DNA from 2 places in the Mesorhizobium sp. 113-3-9 genome. Region 2 is predicted to be linked to the other one. Evidence: riboswitches for the same ligand, from Rfam matches in the RefSeq annotation. Region 2 holds a riboswitch; the other holds the start of a gene.
The links. Region 2 has a riboswitch for cobalamin ahead of MesoLj_RS01975 (aromatic ring-hydroxylating oxygenase subunit alpha). Riboswitches for the same ligand answer to the same signal wherever they lie in the genome.
Positions count from the first base shown of each region.

Region 1 (7,285 bases), 2.7 Mb from region 2:
CCTGTCCCTGGAGAAACTGGAGGGGCTGGTCTCGCATGACGCTGAAAAGCATCAGGCGCGCGTGCGGGCGGGCACGCGGCTTGGTTCGCTCATGCACATCCTGCAGGATATCGGCCAGGGCCTGCCCAATATGGGCGACATCGACCGCCAGGCGATCGGCGGCGCATTGGGCACCGCGACCCATGGCTCGGGACCGACGCTCGGCGCCTATCACACGCAATTGGAGACGGTGCAGATCGTCGACGGGTTTGGCAAGGTTCGCGACTTCACCAGGGCAGGGGATCAGGACACGATCCACGCCATAGGCGTCGCGCTCGGTGCCTTCGGCGTCATGAGCGAAGTGACGCTGAACAACATTGCGACGTACAGGCTGCGCCGCCGCAAATGGGTGCTGCCGATCGCCGACATGCTGCGCGATTTCGAAACGATGATGAGCGCGCACCGGTCGGCCGAATTCTACTACATCCCGTTCTCCGGCCATGCGCAGTTCATCGCCAGCGACTTGAGCGACGCGGCGACCACCGCGCGTCCTACCGAGAATGACGAGGCCGGACTGCGGACACTGCGCCGGCTGCGCACCGGGCTCGCCTGGCTGCCGTCACTGCGCCGCCGGCTGATCCAGGGTGCCGTCGCCAAGGTGCCGGCCGAGGACTATGTGCAGGACTGGCTCAATGTCTATGCCAGCGACCGACAGACCAAATTCAACGAGATGGAATATCACCTTCCGTTCGAGGAAGGACCGAAGGCGCTGGCCGAAATCATCGAGCTGACCGAAAAGCGCTTTCCCGAAGTCTATTTCCCAATGGAGGTGCGCAGCGTCGCGGCCGATCAGTTCTGGCTCTCGCCCTTCTACAACAGGCCGACCTGTTCGATCGCCATCCACCACGATGCGGCGAACGATCCGTTGCCGTTCATGCAGGCGGCCGAGCCGGTCTTTCGCAGATATGGCGGCAGGCCGCATTGGGGCAAGATGCACAGCCTGAAGGCGGCGGACTTCAAGAAGCTCTATCCGCGCTGGGACGATGCCATGGCGGTGCGCCGCGACATCGATCCGCGAAACCGTTTCGTCTCGCCCTACATGGCTGGCTTGTTCGGCATCGAACCATGAGCGCCTATTTCGCCACTCTATCGCAGGCGCTGAAGCAGGCCGGTATCTTCCAGCCCTGTCTGGTGCTGGACCGCGACCGGCTGGACAGCAACATCGCCCTGGTGAAGGACAGGCTTGATCCCAGCCTTGCCGTGCGGCTGGTCGACAAGTCGCTCGCTTGCCTGCCGCTGCTTTCGCATATCGGCAAGACGCTTGGAAGCGATCGCTTCATGACTTTCCATCCGCCGATCAGCGCGGCGGTGCTGAAGGCGTTCCCGCATGCGGATCTGCTATACGGCAAACCAATGCCGGTCAGCGCGGCAAGAGCGGTGCTGGTGAAGGGCGACGCCGACTGGTCGCGTGTCTGCTGGCTGGTCGACAGCGACGAAAGACTGGCGGAATATGGCGCTCTGGCCGCCGAGCTCGCTATCGAACTGCGTATCGCCTTCGAGGTCGATGTCGGCCTGCATCGCGGCGGGTTTGCCCGCCCGGCCGAGATCAAGGCGCTGACGGTGCCGAAGGGCCTGTGTTGCGAAGGCATCATGGCCTATGAGGCGCATGCGCCGGAAATCCCCGGGCTGTTTGGCGGTGCTGCCAAGGCGTTGATGAAAGCCTCGGCGCTGGCGGCAGATTTCGTCGTGGCACTCGAACCGGATCAGCGCCGCATCCTCAACATCGGCGGCTCGAAGACGGCGCTGCTGCATGGCGCGGGCGTTGCCAACGAAGTCTCGATCGGCTCGGCTTTCGTCCTGCCCAGCGATTTCGACAAGCCGGGGCTCAACGGATTCCAGCCGGCCGCCTTCATCGCCACCCCGATCCTCAAGGCGGCCGATGCGGCGCTGCCAGGCCCGGTCTGGTTCTCGAAGGCCTTGCAGGCGCTCGGCCTCTTCCCGCGCAAAGGCTGCTATCTCTATGGCGGCAAGTGGATGGCCGAAGCGGTGTTCCCGGAAGGCATGAAACCAAACGGTCTGATGGGGTTTTCCTCCAACCAGCAATTCATGAGCCTGCCGGCAACAGCGCAGGTGAAGCCGGGGGATTATGCCTTTCTGAGGCCGACGCAGAGCGAGGCTGTGCTGCAGCAATTCGGGCCGATCGCGGTATTTTCTGGCGGCAAGATCGTTGATCGTTGGCCGGTGTTGCCGATGGGTTGAGGGGCGCCACTGCGGTCGTGATTGGCGCACCGACCCCGCGATGTCGTCATTCTAGGGCGGAGCGACGCGAAGCGGAGCGCAGACCCTAGAATCCATGCCGTTACCCTTCCGCTATGCAACGAAATGGATTCTTGGCGCCTAATGCAGACCCATGAAGCCCGTTCTGCGGCGTGGCGCGCTTCGGCCACCGTCACGGAATGGATTCCAGGGTCTGCGCGCGTCGCTTCGCTCCTTGCTCCGCCCTAGAATGACGAAGTTGTGAGGTGCGTCGGGTCAACCATTTTATTGACTAAGTCAACCAAATGATCAATCCTGTGCGGACAGGAGATGCCCATGACAATTCACCATCAGCCCGGTAACGAAGCGCCCAACAAAGACCTGATCGACGCGGTGCGGGCTTTCAACCGCTTCTACACCCGCCAGATCGGGCTGCTCGACGAAGGGCTGCTGAAAAGCGCCTTCTCGCTGACCGAGGCGCGCGTGCTCTACGAACTGGCGCACCGCGACGGTCTGACCGCGACGGACCTCGGGCGCGACCTCGGTCTCGACGCCGGCTATGTCAGCCGTCTGCTGAAGAAGTTCGAGCGCCTTCACCTCATCTCCAGGTCGACGGTGGTTTCGGACGCCAGGCAATCGTCGATTGCGCTGACGCTGGCGGGCAGGAATGCCTTCGCGCCGCTGAACAAGGATTCGCACGACCAGGTCGCGGCGCTCCTCGATCGGCTGCCTGCGTCGGAGCAGGACCGGCTGGTGAAATCCATGCGGACGGTCCAGGCTCTGCTGGGTGAAAGCGCCGAGCCAAGGATCCCCTATCTGTTGCGGCCGCTGCAGGTCGGCGACATCGGCTGGATCATCCGCCGGCAAGGCATGCTCTACGCGCAGGACTATGGCTGGGACGAAACCTATGAGGCGCTGGTTGCCGAAATCCTTGCGGCATTCGTCAAATCCTTCGACCCGAAATGGGAACGAAGCTGGATCGCCGAGCGTGATGGCGAGGTCGTCGGCTCGGTCTTCGTCGTGCGCAAATCGCCCGAGGTGGCGAAGCTGCGCCTGCTCTATGTCGAACCTTCGGCGCGTGGCCTCGGCATCGGCAGGCGGCTGGTCGAGGAATGCATCGGCTTTGCCCGTGCCAAGGGCTACAAGACGCTGACCTTGTGGACCAACGACATCCTGACCGCCGCCCGGCACATCTACCAGGCGGTCGGCTTCACACTGACCGAGGAAGAGCCTCACCACTCCTTCGGCAAGGATCTGGTTGGCCAGACCTGGGACTTGGAATTGTAGTGCCGGTCAATCCTTGATCGGCACCCAGATCTCTAGTCCGCCATTGCCGCTGCGCGGATCGAACTCCGGACCGTAGCGTTCGAATTCCGGCGCGTCCGCTATCTCGTGCCCGGAGGCCGGCAGCCATTTGTTCCAGATCGTGTTGACGGTGCGGCGGATGGTCGAGATGTGCTCGCGATGCGCAAACACCGCATATTTCTGGGCGGGTATGCGCACGCGGCTGAGTTCCCTTGGAAGGTCGGAAAAATCGGTGACCTCGACACCGGCGACGTAGTCGAAATTGCCGGCATCGTCGCCGTTGGCGCAGACGCCGTAGGCGACGTCGCCGGTCTCGCCTGGAATGTTGCCGATATAGGGACCAAAGCGTTGCCACTGCATCGGAATGGCGGCGCTGGTTTCACAGGTGTAGCGTTCGCCGAGCCCAGCGATCAGCAACGGCCGGCTGGTCTCGAAGCGCGATGGTTCGAGGGCCGAAAGAAAGGATTGGTCCATCAGGATCGGCTCCACGAGGTCGAGGGTCTTGGTCGAGCCTTGCGCGCGCACCATCTCGGGCGTGGTGCCGAACTGGTCGCGGAAGGCGCGGGTGAAAGCCTCATGCGAGCTGTAGCCGGCATCGAGCGCCACCGAGAGGATGTCGGGGGCTCCGCCGGCCAGCCTGCGCGCCGCCTCGGTCAGCCTGCGTGCGCGCATGTAGCCCATGACCGAGCGGCCGGTGGCAGCGCCGAAGGCGCGCGTCACATGAAAGCGCGACACGCCGCTGCTTTGGGCGACATCGTCGAGCGAGATCGCCTCCGGCAGATGGCTCTCGACAAACCACAGCGCTTTCTCGGTCGGGTTCATGGGTTCCTCGCATTGAGCGGATCATCTTGCCGCCTTCGCGCGCGGCAGTTTGATCGAAATTGCGCTTGCCGTGCAATCCGGACGGCAACGCTCCGCGGCCAGCCGCATCTCCAGGAGCGAGACTGGCTAGATGTCTTCTTTCGGGCAGAAAGCCTCACTTGACTTAGCCGAGCGGTACGATTTAAATCGTAATGTAATTACATTACGTCTGTAAGTTCAGCGCCGCCGCGGGATCGACAATGCACCGAGAAATCCGTTGCGAAGCAATTGGGGGAAAACTACGATCGAGTGGTGATGGTCCCCGAGTCGAAAGGCGAGGGGTGAAAAGGGAACACGGTGAGACCCAATAGGTCGAAGCCGTGGCTGCCCCCGCAACTGTAAGCGGTGAGCAAGATCCGAAATGCCACTGGCCGGCAAGGCTGGGAAGGCAGGATTGCGCAACGACCCGCGAGCCAGGAGACCTGCCATCACTGAGTTGACCGGACGGGGTGTGCCGGGAGGAAACGTGGACGTCGGTCTTGTCGGCCGTCTCGCCAACATCCTTCCGTCGCCAGTTTTGGAAAGTGACGGAAGTTGGACGGCGCTATCGATCACCGCATCATCGTGTGCACGCTTTGCCGTGACGTTCCGACCGGCATCAGGTCGGGCGAAAGCCTGTGCGCCGATTTGCGCTCCCGGCTCTCGGCCCATGATGAACCCGCCGTGGCGCATGGCTTCACGATCGAGGGCGTCGAATGCATGGCGGGCTGCGCACGGCCGCTGACGGTAGCCTTCCAGGCGCCGGGCAAGGCTACCTATCTCTTCGGCTCCGTCGATGCCGAGGCCGACGCCGGTGATCTCGTGCGATTTGCCAGGCTTTACGCCTCGCTCGCCGACGGCTGGTGCAATTCCGGCCAACGTCCGCCGCGACTAGCCGGCAAGACGCTGGCCCGCATCCCGGCGCCGGGCAAGCTGGCGGGTGATAGCCGATGACAATGCCACTCCTCGAAGCGCGCGACCTGGGTGCCGTGGCGAATGGCCGGAATCTGGTCCATGCGGTCAGCCTTTCTATCGCCACCGGCGATCGTCTCGCCATCATCGGCCCCAATGGCGCTGGCAAGACGACACTGCTGCACATGCTGTCGGGCATGCTCAGGCCAAGTTCGGGCGAGGTGAAGCTTGGCGGGCGACGCCTGGACAGGATCTCGACAGCCGAGCGGGCCTTGCACATGGCCGTCGTCGGCCAGACCGACCAGCCGGATCCGCGGCTGGCGGTGATCGACTATGTCGAACTTGGCCGTGTTCCGCATGCCGGCCTGAGGCGCAGGAGCGACGAGCGCGACATTGTCGTCGACGCCCTGCGCCGGACCGGCCTTTTGCCGTTGCTCGGCCGCACCATTGGCTCGCTGTCTGGCGGGGAGCGCCAACGCGCCCAGCTGGCGCGCGCCATCGCACAGCAACCGAAAGTGTTGTTCCTCGACGAGCCGACCAACCATCTCGACCCGCGTGCTCGCGGCGAGCTTCTCGAACTCGTCGCGGGCTTCGGCATGACGGTGATCGCGGTGCTGCATGACCTGGCCCTTGTGGCGCCTTTCGCAACCAGGGTCGCGGTGATGAACGAAGCCCGGCTGCACGCGCTGGCCGCACCGCGCGAAGCGCTGACGCAACAGCTGATCCGCGAGATTTTCGGCGTCGACGTGTTTCGCCTGCGTCACCCCACCGAGGACCGTGAACTGACTGTGTTCGATGTTCCGAACCGCGCCGTGCCGCCATCCTGATCGAACCATCCCTCATCAACACTGTTCAACCAAGGAGCAAAATCCGTGAAACGTCTCGCCTTGTCGCTCGTCTTTTCCTTGCTGGCCTCTACCGCCTTCGCTTTCCCCGTCACCGTCGACAGTTGCGGCAAGCCGCTGACCTTCGACGCGCCGCCCAAGCGCGCCGTCATCCATGACCTCAACATGGCCGAGATGGCCTTCGCGCTGAAGCTGCAGCCGTCGATCGTCGGCCTGACCGGCATCACCGGATGGTACAAGGTCGGCCCCGAATTCAAGGCCGAGCAGGGCTCCATCCCGGAACTCGCGCCCAAATACCCGACGCTCGAGAACCTGGTCGCCGTCGAGCCCGATTTCTTCTTCGCCGGCTGGTACTATGGCATGAAGCCGGGCGGCGACGTGACGCCCGACACGCTCGCCCCACATGGCATCAAGACACTGGTGCTGACCGAGAGCTGCGTCCATCTCGACAAGAACCGCCCGGCGGCTTCCATGGACCTGCTCTATGGCGATGTTGAAAAGCTGGGCAAGATCTTTGGCAAGGAGACCGAGGCGCAGAAGCTTGTCGCCGGCTGGAAGGCGCAACTCGCCGACATCACCGCGAAGGTCGGCGACGCCAAGGGAACCCGCGTGTTCCTCTATGATTCCGGCGAGGACAAGCCGTTCACCGCCGGAAAATTCGCCATCCCTAGCGCCATGATATCAGCCGCCGGCGGTGACAACATCATGGCCGACATGGACACCAGCTGGGGCAACACGGACTGGGAAACCGTGGCCTCGCGCAATCCGCAATTCCTCATCCTGCTCGACTACCAGGATGGCGGCGGCTACAGGAAACTGCTCGATTTCCTGAAGGCGCATCCGGCGATGAAGGAGACGGACGCGGTCAAGAACGAGCGTTTCGTGGCCCTTCGCTATGCCGAACTGACGCCTGGACCGGCAAACATCGAGGCGATCGCCAAGATCGCCAAGGCGATGCATCCGGAAGCGTTCTGATGCTTCTTGCCCCAGGGCAAAAATCCGGCGCGCTTTCGGGGCACAAGGCATTCGCGCTGGCCATGGTGGCGGGCACGGTGGCGGTCGTCGCCCTCGTGCTGCTGTCGATAGCCTATGGTTCGACGCTGATCCCGCTGACCGACGTCATCGCCTCGCTTGGCCATGCCGTCGGG
Region 1 covers NZ_AP023246.1:5,342,954-5,350,238, reverse strand. Annotated here, with positions in the region: gene MesoLj_RS26230 (D-arabinono-1,4-lactone oxidase) at 1-1,108, shown strand, start outside; gene MesoLj_RS26225 (alanine racemase) at 1,105-2,238, shown strand; gene MesoLj_RS26220 (bifunctional helix-turn-helix transcriptional regulator/GNAT family N-acetyltransferase) at 2,572-3,522, shown strand; gene MesoLj_RS26215 (AraC family transcriptional regulator) at 3,529-4,362, opposite strand; cobalamin riboswitch at 4,641-4,845, shown strand; gene MesoLj_RS26210 (DUF1636 family protein) at 4,936-5,334, shown strand; gene MesoLj_RS26205 (ABC transporter ATP-binding protein) at 5,331-6,119, shown strand; gene MesoLj_RS26200 (ABC transporter substrate-binding protein) at 6,165-7,112, shown strand; gene MesoLj_RS26195 (FecCD family ABC transporter permease) at 7,112-7,285, shown strand, end outside.
Region 1: linked by a shared signal. The riboswitch ahead of MesoLj_RS26210 (DUF1636 family protein) and the one ahead of MesoLj_RS01975 (aromatic ring-hydroxylating oxygenase subunit alpha) in region 2 are both predicted to bind cobalamin.

Region 2 (7,285 bases):
TGGACCATTCCGACACTCGGCATCCTGGTCTCGTCGCTGCGCGACAAGGATCAGATCGTTGCCTCGGGCTGGTGGAATTCGTTCGCCAGTTCCAGCCAGACCGAGGCCGGGCGCCTGCCCCCCGCCTCGGCGCAGACCCAGAAGGACGGCAAGTTCGTCCTCGAGGGCAACATTTTCGGCGACGGCGCTAGGCGCAGCATCAGCGCCTTCGGCGTCAAGGCGGCGTCACCGACACAGTATCCGGCCGGCACATCGGCAGACCTCGGTGACGGCGTGACCTTGCAGGTCAATGCCGACGGCAGCTTCGTCATGGCCTCGCCCAAGGCGTTCGAAGGCGATCGCGGCCAGCGCGTCTACTATGCCTCGTCGGCGCCGCCGAAATTCACCACCGACAACTACCAGACCGTGCTGTTTTCGGAAGGCATCGGCCGCTCGTTCATGAATTCGCTGACCGTCACCATCCCGGCGACCGTCATTCCGATCCTGATCGCCGCGTTTGCCGCCTACGCGCTGGCCTGGATGCGTTTTCCTGGCCGTGCGCTGCTGATCGCGGTCATCATCGGCCTCCTGGTGGTGCCGCTGCAGATGTCCCTGATCCCGCTGTTGAAACTCTACAACGGCGTCGGCACTTTCTTCGGGGTGCCGTCGAAGACCTATCTCGGCATCTGGCTGGCGCATACCGGCTTCGGCCTGCCCTTCGCCATCTATCTGCTGCGCAGCTATATTGCCGGCCTGCCGCGCGAGATCATGGAATCGGCCCGCATCGACGGTGCCAGCGATTTCGAGATCTTCGTCAAGATCGTGCTGCCGTTGTCCTTCCCGGTGCTGGCCTCCTTCGCCATCTTCCAATTCCTGTGGGTATGGAACGATCTGCTGGTGGCGATGGTTTTCCTCGGTACGGCACCCGACCAGATCGTGTTGACAGCCAAGCTCAATGCGCTGCTCGGCTCTCGCGGCGGCAACTGGGAGATCCTGACGACATCGGCCTTCATCACCATCATCGTGCCGCTGATCGTCTTCTTCTCGCTGCAGCGCTATTTCGTCCGCGGGCTGCTTGCCGGCTCGGTGAAAGGAGGCTGAAACCATGCAATCCGCTTTGAAGGCCAGCTCGAAGCCTGACCTTGCCGTCGATCGCGACTGGTGGCGAGGGGCCGTGATCTACCAGATCTATCCGCGCAGCTACCAGGATTCGAACGGCGACGGGATCGGCGACCTCAAGGGCATTATCGGGCGGCTGCCCTATATCGCCGCGCTCGGCGCGGACGCCATATGGATCTCACCCTTCTTCAAATCGCCGATGAAGGATTTCGGCTACGACGTCTCGGACTATTGCGACGTCGACCCGATGTTCGGCACGCTGGCCGATTTCGATGCACTGACGGCGGAGGCGCATCGGCTGGGCCTCAAGGTGATGATCGACGAAGTGCTGTCGCACACCGCCGACAACCATCCCTGGTTCAAGGAAAGCCGGTCGAGCCGCGCCAATCCAAAGGCGGACTGGTATGTCTGGGCGGACGCCGGGCCGGACGGCACGCCACCCAACAACTGGCTTTCGATCTTCGGCGGATCGGCCTGGCAGTGGGACACCAGCCGCCAGCAATACTACATGCACAATTTCCTGGCCGAACAGCCCGACCTCAACTTCCACAACCGCGAAGTCCAGGACGCCCTGCTCGACGTCACCCGCTTCTGGCTGGAACGCGGCGTCGACGGCTTCCGCCTCGACACGATCAATTTCTACTTCCACAGCCAGGGCCTGGAAAACAATCCGCCGCTGCCGCCTGAAGAGCGCAACGACCAGACAGCGCCAGCGGTCAATCCCTACAACTACCAGGACCATCTTTACGACAAGAGCCGCCCGGAAAACCTCGGCTTCCTCGAACGCTTCCGCGCCCTGCTCGATGAATATCCGGCGACCGCCGCGGTCGGCGAAGTCGGCGATTCGCAGCGCGGGCTGGAAGTCGTGGCCGCCTATACCGCCGGCGGCAAGCGCGTGCACATGTGCTATTCCTTTGACTTCCTGGCGCCGGAAAAGATCAGCGCGGCCAAGGTCCGCTCGGTGCTGGAAGCCTTCGGCAAGGTCGCCAGCGACGGCTGGTCGTGCTGGGCGTTTTCCAACCATGACGTGATGCGCCCGGCCTCGCGCTGGGCTGCCGACGAGGCCGACCCGACCGCCTATCTCAAGGTCATCTCGGCATTGCTGATGTCGCTGCGCGGCTCGGTCTGCATCTATCAGGGCGAGGAGCTCGGGCTCGGCGAAGCCGAATTGCGCTTCGAGGATCTTCAAGATCCCTATGGCATCCGCTTCTGGCCGGAATTCAAGGGCCGCGACGGCTGCCGCACGCCCATGGTGTGGGATGGCAACGCCACGAATGGCGGCTTCTCCCAGGCAAAGCCGTGGCTGCCGGTGCCGGCAAAACATCTGGCGCAAGCGGTCAATGTCCAGCAGGGCGACCAGGCTTCGCTGCTCGAACACTACCGGCGCTTCCTCACCTTCCGCCGTGCCCATCCGGCGCTGGCCAAGGGCGATATCACTTTCATCGAAAGCGAGGGCGACACTGTCGCGTTCACGCGCCGGGCGGGCAATGAGCAAGTCGTCTGCGTCTTCAACCTCGGCGCCAAGCCGGCCAAGGTCGACCTTGGCGGATCATCACTGCAACCCTTGCCGGGACACGGGTTTTCCGGGCAGGCGAGCACCGGTTCGATCGAACTTGGTGGTTACGGCGCCTGGTTCGGGCGCATCGACTGAATCTTTTTGAGAGATCACTGGGAGGAAACCAATGGCCGATGTCAATCTGAGACAAGTGAAGAAGTCCTACGGCAATCTCAACATTCTCCACGGCATCGACCTCGATATCAAATCGGGCGAATTCATCGTCTTCGTCGGTCCGTCGGGCTGCGGCAAGTCGACCTTGCTGCGCTCGATCGCCGGGCTCGAGGAAATCACCTCGGGTGAGCTCAAGATCGACGGCGAGGTCGTCAACAACGTGCCGCCGTCGAAGCGCGGCATCGCCATGGTGTTCCAGTCCTATGCGCTCTATCCGCACATGACCGTCTACGACAACATGGCGTTCTCGATGAAGATCGGCAAGGAGAACAAGGCCGAGATCGACCGCCGCGTGCGCCAGGCGGCGGAAATCCTGCAGCTGACCAAATATCTCGACCGGCTGCCCAAGGCGATGTCGGGTGGCCAGCGCCAGCGCGTCGCCATCGGCCGCGCCATCGTGCGCAATCCGAAAGTGTTCCTGTTCGACGAGCCGCTGTCGAACCTTGACGCCGCACTGCGCGTCGCCACGCGCATCGAGATCGCCAAGCTCAAGGAATCGATGCCCAACACGACCATGATCTACGTCACCCACGACCAGGTCGAGGCGATGACGCTGGCCGATCGCATCGTGGTGCTCAAGGATGGCCACATCGAGCAGGTCGGCACGCCGATGGATCTCTACAAGAAGCCCGGCAATCTGTTCGTCGCCCAGTTCATCGGCTCGCCGGCCATGAACATCCTGCCGGCGACGATCGACAAATCAGGCAGCCCGACCGTCGTCAGCCATGTCGGCGGGCGCAAGGCTACGGTGCCGATCACGACGCCGGCCTCGGCGAAGGGTGCGGCTGTAAGCTTCGGCGTGCGGCCGGAGGACCTGATCATCGCCACCGGCGCGGACTATCTGTTCGAGGGAACGGTCGATTACGTCGAGCAGCTCGGCGAGGTTCAACTGGTCTATGTCGACATCGGCCGCGCCGACCTGCCACTGGTGACCAAGCTGCCGGGCAATGTCGAGGTCAAGCGCGGCTCGACGCTGCGGCTGACCGCCAATGCCGAGGACTTGCATATCTTCGACACGGACGGGCGGTCCTTCGCGCTGCATGAAGCGGAAGCAAAGGCCGCTTAAGAAGCCGTCTTGACGGCAGAAACAAAAAGAGCGGCGGGCAAGGCCCGCCGCTCTCTTTTACGATCGACTTTGGCTGTTAGTGGCCGAAGAGGTTCCGGTCGGCGCCCTGGGGCGCGGACTTCTGCACATCGCCCGACGAATTGAGCAGCTTGTAGACGGGCGAATCGCCGTTGCGGATCGAAGCCGTGCGCGAGTTGTCGACAGAAGTCGCGGCAGGCTGGTTGGCGCCATTGGAGTTGAAGTTGTCACTTCCGGCGAAAGCGCTGCCCGAGAGAGCCAGAACGGCGGCGGCGGCGATGATGATCTTGTTCATTTCAAGTCTCCTGAATTTCAAGTTTCAACGGGACGGCAGGCAGGCCCGCCACCCCGGAGAATCGGCCGTTAGTGGCCGAAGAGGTTGCGGTCGGCACCCTGGACAGGTGTCTGGGCAGCCGGTTCCGACTTCTTGATCGAAGCGGTGTACGAGCTGTCGGTCGAAGTGACAGCGGGCTGGTTGGCGCCATTGGAGCCGTAGTTGTCGCTGCCGGCGAAGGCGCTGCCGGAGATAGCCAGAACAGCGGCGGCAGCAAGGATGATCTTCTTCATTTCAAGTCTCCTGAATTCTTCGAGTTCCGCCAAGGCGGCAAGCCAGGGCCACCGCCTGCTGGAAATCGACTGTTAGTTGTTGCCGAAGAGGTTGCGATCGGCACCCGTGACAGGCGCCTGAGCAGCCGGTTCCGACTTCTTGGTCGAAGCGGTGTACGAATTGTCGACGGCAGCAGTGGCTGCAGCGGCATTCGAACCATAGTGATCGCTACCAGCGAAGGCGCTGCCGGAAATGGCCAGAAGGGCGGCGGCAGTGAGAACAATCTTTTTCATTTTTGGTACTCCAGTATTTTCCCGTCCGTCTAGCGGCGTGTCTTGGGATTAAAATCGCGTCGTTCGGACAGCCCCGATGTGGGAAAGCCATGTGGCCGTTTCCAATCACGAAGTTGTTCCGTGTGGACCAAGAATCCACCACTTGAAATTGTACCAAGGCATTCCACTGCAAACATTTTTCTTTTTGATATCAATCGATTAGATAAAACCAGCAATACGATCACCTGATGTATCGAAGGCTCAGCGTTCACAGCGTGCTGTACGCACCGTCAACAGAAACGAACCGTTCGGTTCGATTTTAGAATCTGCTAATAGTCACTTTTCGAAACCGTTAACCCTTTTTGCTTCGGTTCCGGGGCGATTTCGATAGCCGGCATCGTCGTCACCGAGACGCGTTTCGTGGCCGTTCTTCCTGACTCGATCGTTGCTGAAGCGTGTCGCGCCACATGGATGCGATGTCGCTTTCATGCCGATGTCGCATGCGCTGTCGTGATTAGATCATGGCCATCTCAGGTGCCGCTTCGTGACGACGGGGCGGAGAATTGGGAAGCCGGTCAAAGTCCGGCGCTGCCCCCGCAACGGTGGTGGAGTTCAAGTCGCAACGGGAGACCACTGGGCGAAAGCCTGGGAAGGTGTCGCGACCGTCCGAAAGGACACTCCAGAGCCCGGAAACCAGCCCGAGATTTTTGAACTCGACTGATCGCGGTGGGCGGTCAAGAGGTGGATAGTGCATGACCGGCGCTTCGCCGGGACTGCATCCGATCCTTCCTCCATCACCACCATAGTCAGTCCTTAAACACGAGGACAGGACATGGATGTGCGCAACGATATGCTGAGGCTCTTGAGCAGCCGCAGAGAGGGTTTCTCGCTCGAGCAGCCTTTCTACACCGACCCGGACTATTTCAAGCTCGACATGGAGCTGATCTGGTACCGCGACTGGCTTTTCATCGGCCATGATTGCGAATTGCCCAAGCCCGGCAGCTTCATCACCGTACAGATCGGCGACTACCCGGTCGTGCTGGTGCGCGATCAGCAGGGCAAGATCAACGCCTTCCACAATTCCTGCCGCCATCGCGGCAGCAGGGTCTGCAACACGGACAAGGGCACGGCCGCCAAACTGGTCTGTCCCTATCACCAGTGGACCTATGAGCTCGACGGTCGCCTCCTGTTTGCCCGCCAGATGGCCGACGGCTTCGACAAGAGCCAGTTCGGGCTGAAGCCGGTCGCCTGCGAGAGCGTCGCCGGCTACATCTTCATCTGCCTGGCGAAGGATCCAGCCGACTTCGCCCCGATGCGGGCGATGATCGAACCCTATCTCAAGCCGCACCGACTCAGCGAGGCAAAGATCGCCTTCGAGAGCACCATCGTCGAAAAGGGCAATTGGAAGCTCGTCTGGGAAAACAACCGCGAGTGCTATCACTGCGCGGGCAATCACCCGGAGCTGTGCAAAACCTTCCCGGAAGCACCGACCGTGACCGGCGTGCAAGGCGCCGACAGCGATCCGGAGATGCTGGCGCACTGGGCCAAATGCGAAGCGGCCGGCCTGCCGAGCAAGTTCCGCATCGACCCGGCGGGGCAATACCGCGCCACCCGGGCGCCGCTGCTGCGCGATGCGGTCAGCTACACGATGAACGGCAAGCGGGCGGTGAAGAAGAACCTCTCCGACAGCGTCTCGGCCGACCGTATCGGCACATTGATGCACTATCACTACCCGACGACCTGGAATCATATCCTCATCGACCATGCCGTCACCTTCCGCGTGCTACCGATCAGCGCCACCGAAACCGCCGTGACGACCAAATGGCTGGTGCATAAGGATGCGGTCGAGGGCGTCGATTACGATCTTGCCGAGCTCACCCATGTGTGGACCGAGACCAACGATCAGGACCGCCGCATCGTCGAGGAAAATGCCCTCGGCATCCTGTCGCCGGCCTATGAGCCCGGCCCCTATTCGGAGCTTCACGAGGGCGGCGTGATCCAGTTCGTCGACTGGTACGCCCGCTTCATCGGTCCGCGCCTCGCCGAAGGCGGCCGGCCGGCGTTGCGCAGCGTCGCCTGAGAGGTTGAGGGATGAATGCGATGACCGACCTTGGCCTCTATCGCCATCTCGATCAGATGGCCCCCTGGAACGACAGGCTGCAGGTGCTGGAAGTGATCGGCGTCAGCGACGAGGCGCCTGACGTCAAGACCTTCACTTTCCGATCCGACAACCAGACCTGGTTCCGCTACAAGCCGGGCCAGTTCGTGACGCTGGAGCTGCCTGCGCCGGACGGGCCGCTGATGCGCACCTATACGCTGTCCTCCTCGCCGTCGCGGCCCTTCTCGATCGCGGTCACGGTGAAGGCGCAGGCCGGCAGCATCGGCACGCGCTGGATGTTCGATCACCTCGTGCCCGGTTCGCACGTCAAGGCCTATGGGCCGAGCGGCGACTTTTCACTGCACAGCCATCCGGCGGCCAAATACCTGTTCATCTCGGCCGGTTCCGGCGTGACGCCGATGATGTCGATGCTGCGCTGGCTGAACGACTGCGCGCC
Region 2 covers NZ_AP023246.1:433,252-440,536, forward strand. Annotated here, with positions in the region: gene MesoLj_RS01945 (carbohydrate ABC transporter permease) at 1-1,080, shown strand, start outside; gene bglA (beta-galactosidase BglA) at 1,085-2,749, shown strand; gene MesoLj_RS01955 (ABC transporter ATP-binding protein) at 2,781-3,893, shown strand; gene MesoLj_RS01960 (DUF680 domain-containing protein) at 3,970-4,206, opposite strand; gene MesoLj_RS01965 (DUF680 domain-containing protein) at 4,275-4,478, opposite strand; gene MesoLj_RS01970 (DUF680 domain-containing protein) at 4,551-4,751, opposite strand; cobalamin riboswitch at 5,246-5,446, shown strand; gene MesoLj_RS01975 (aromatic ring-hydroxylating oxygenase subunit alpha) at 5,563-6,810, shown strand; gene MesoLj_RS01980 (hybrid-cluster NAD(P)-dependent oxidoreductase) at 6,831-7,285, shown strand, end outside.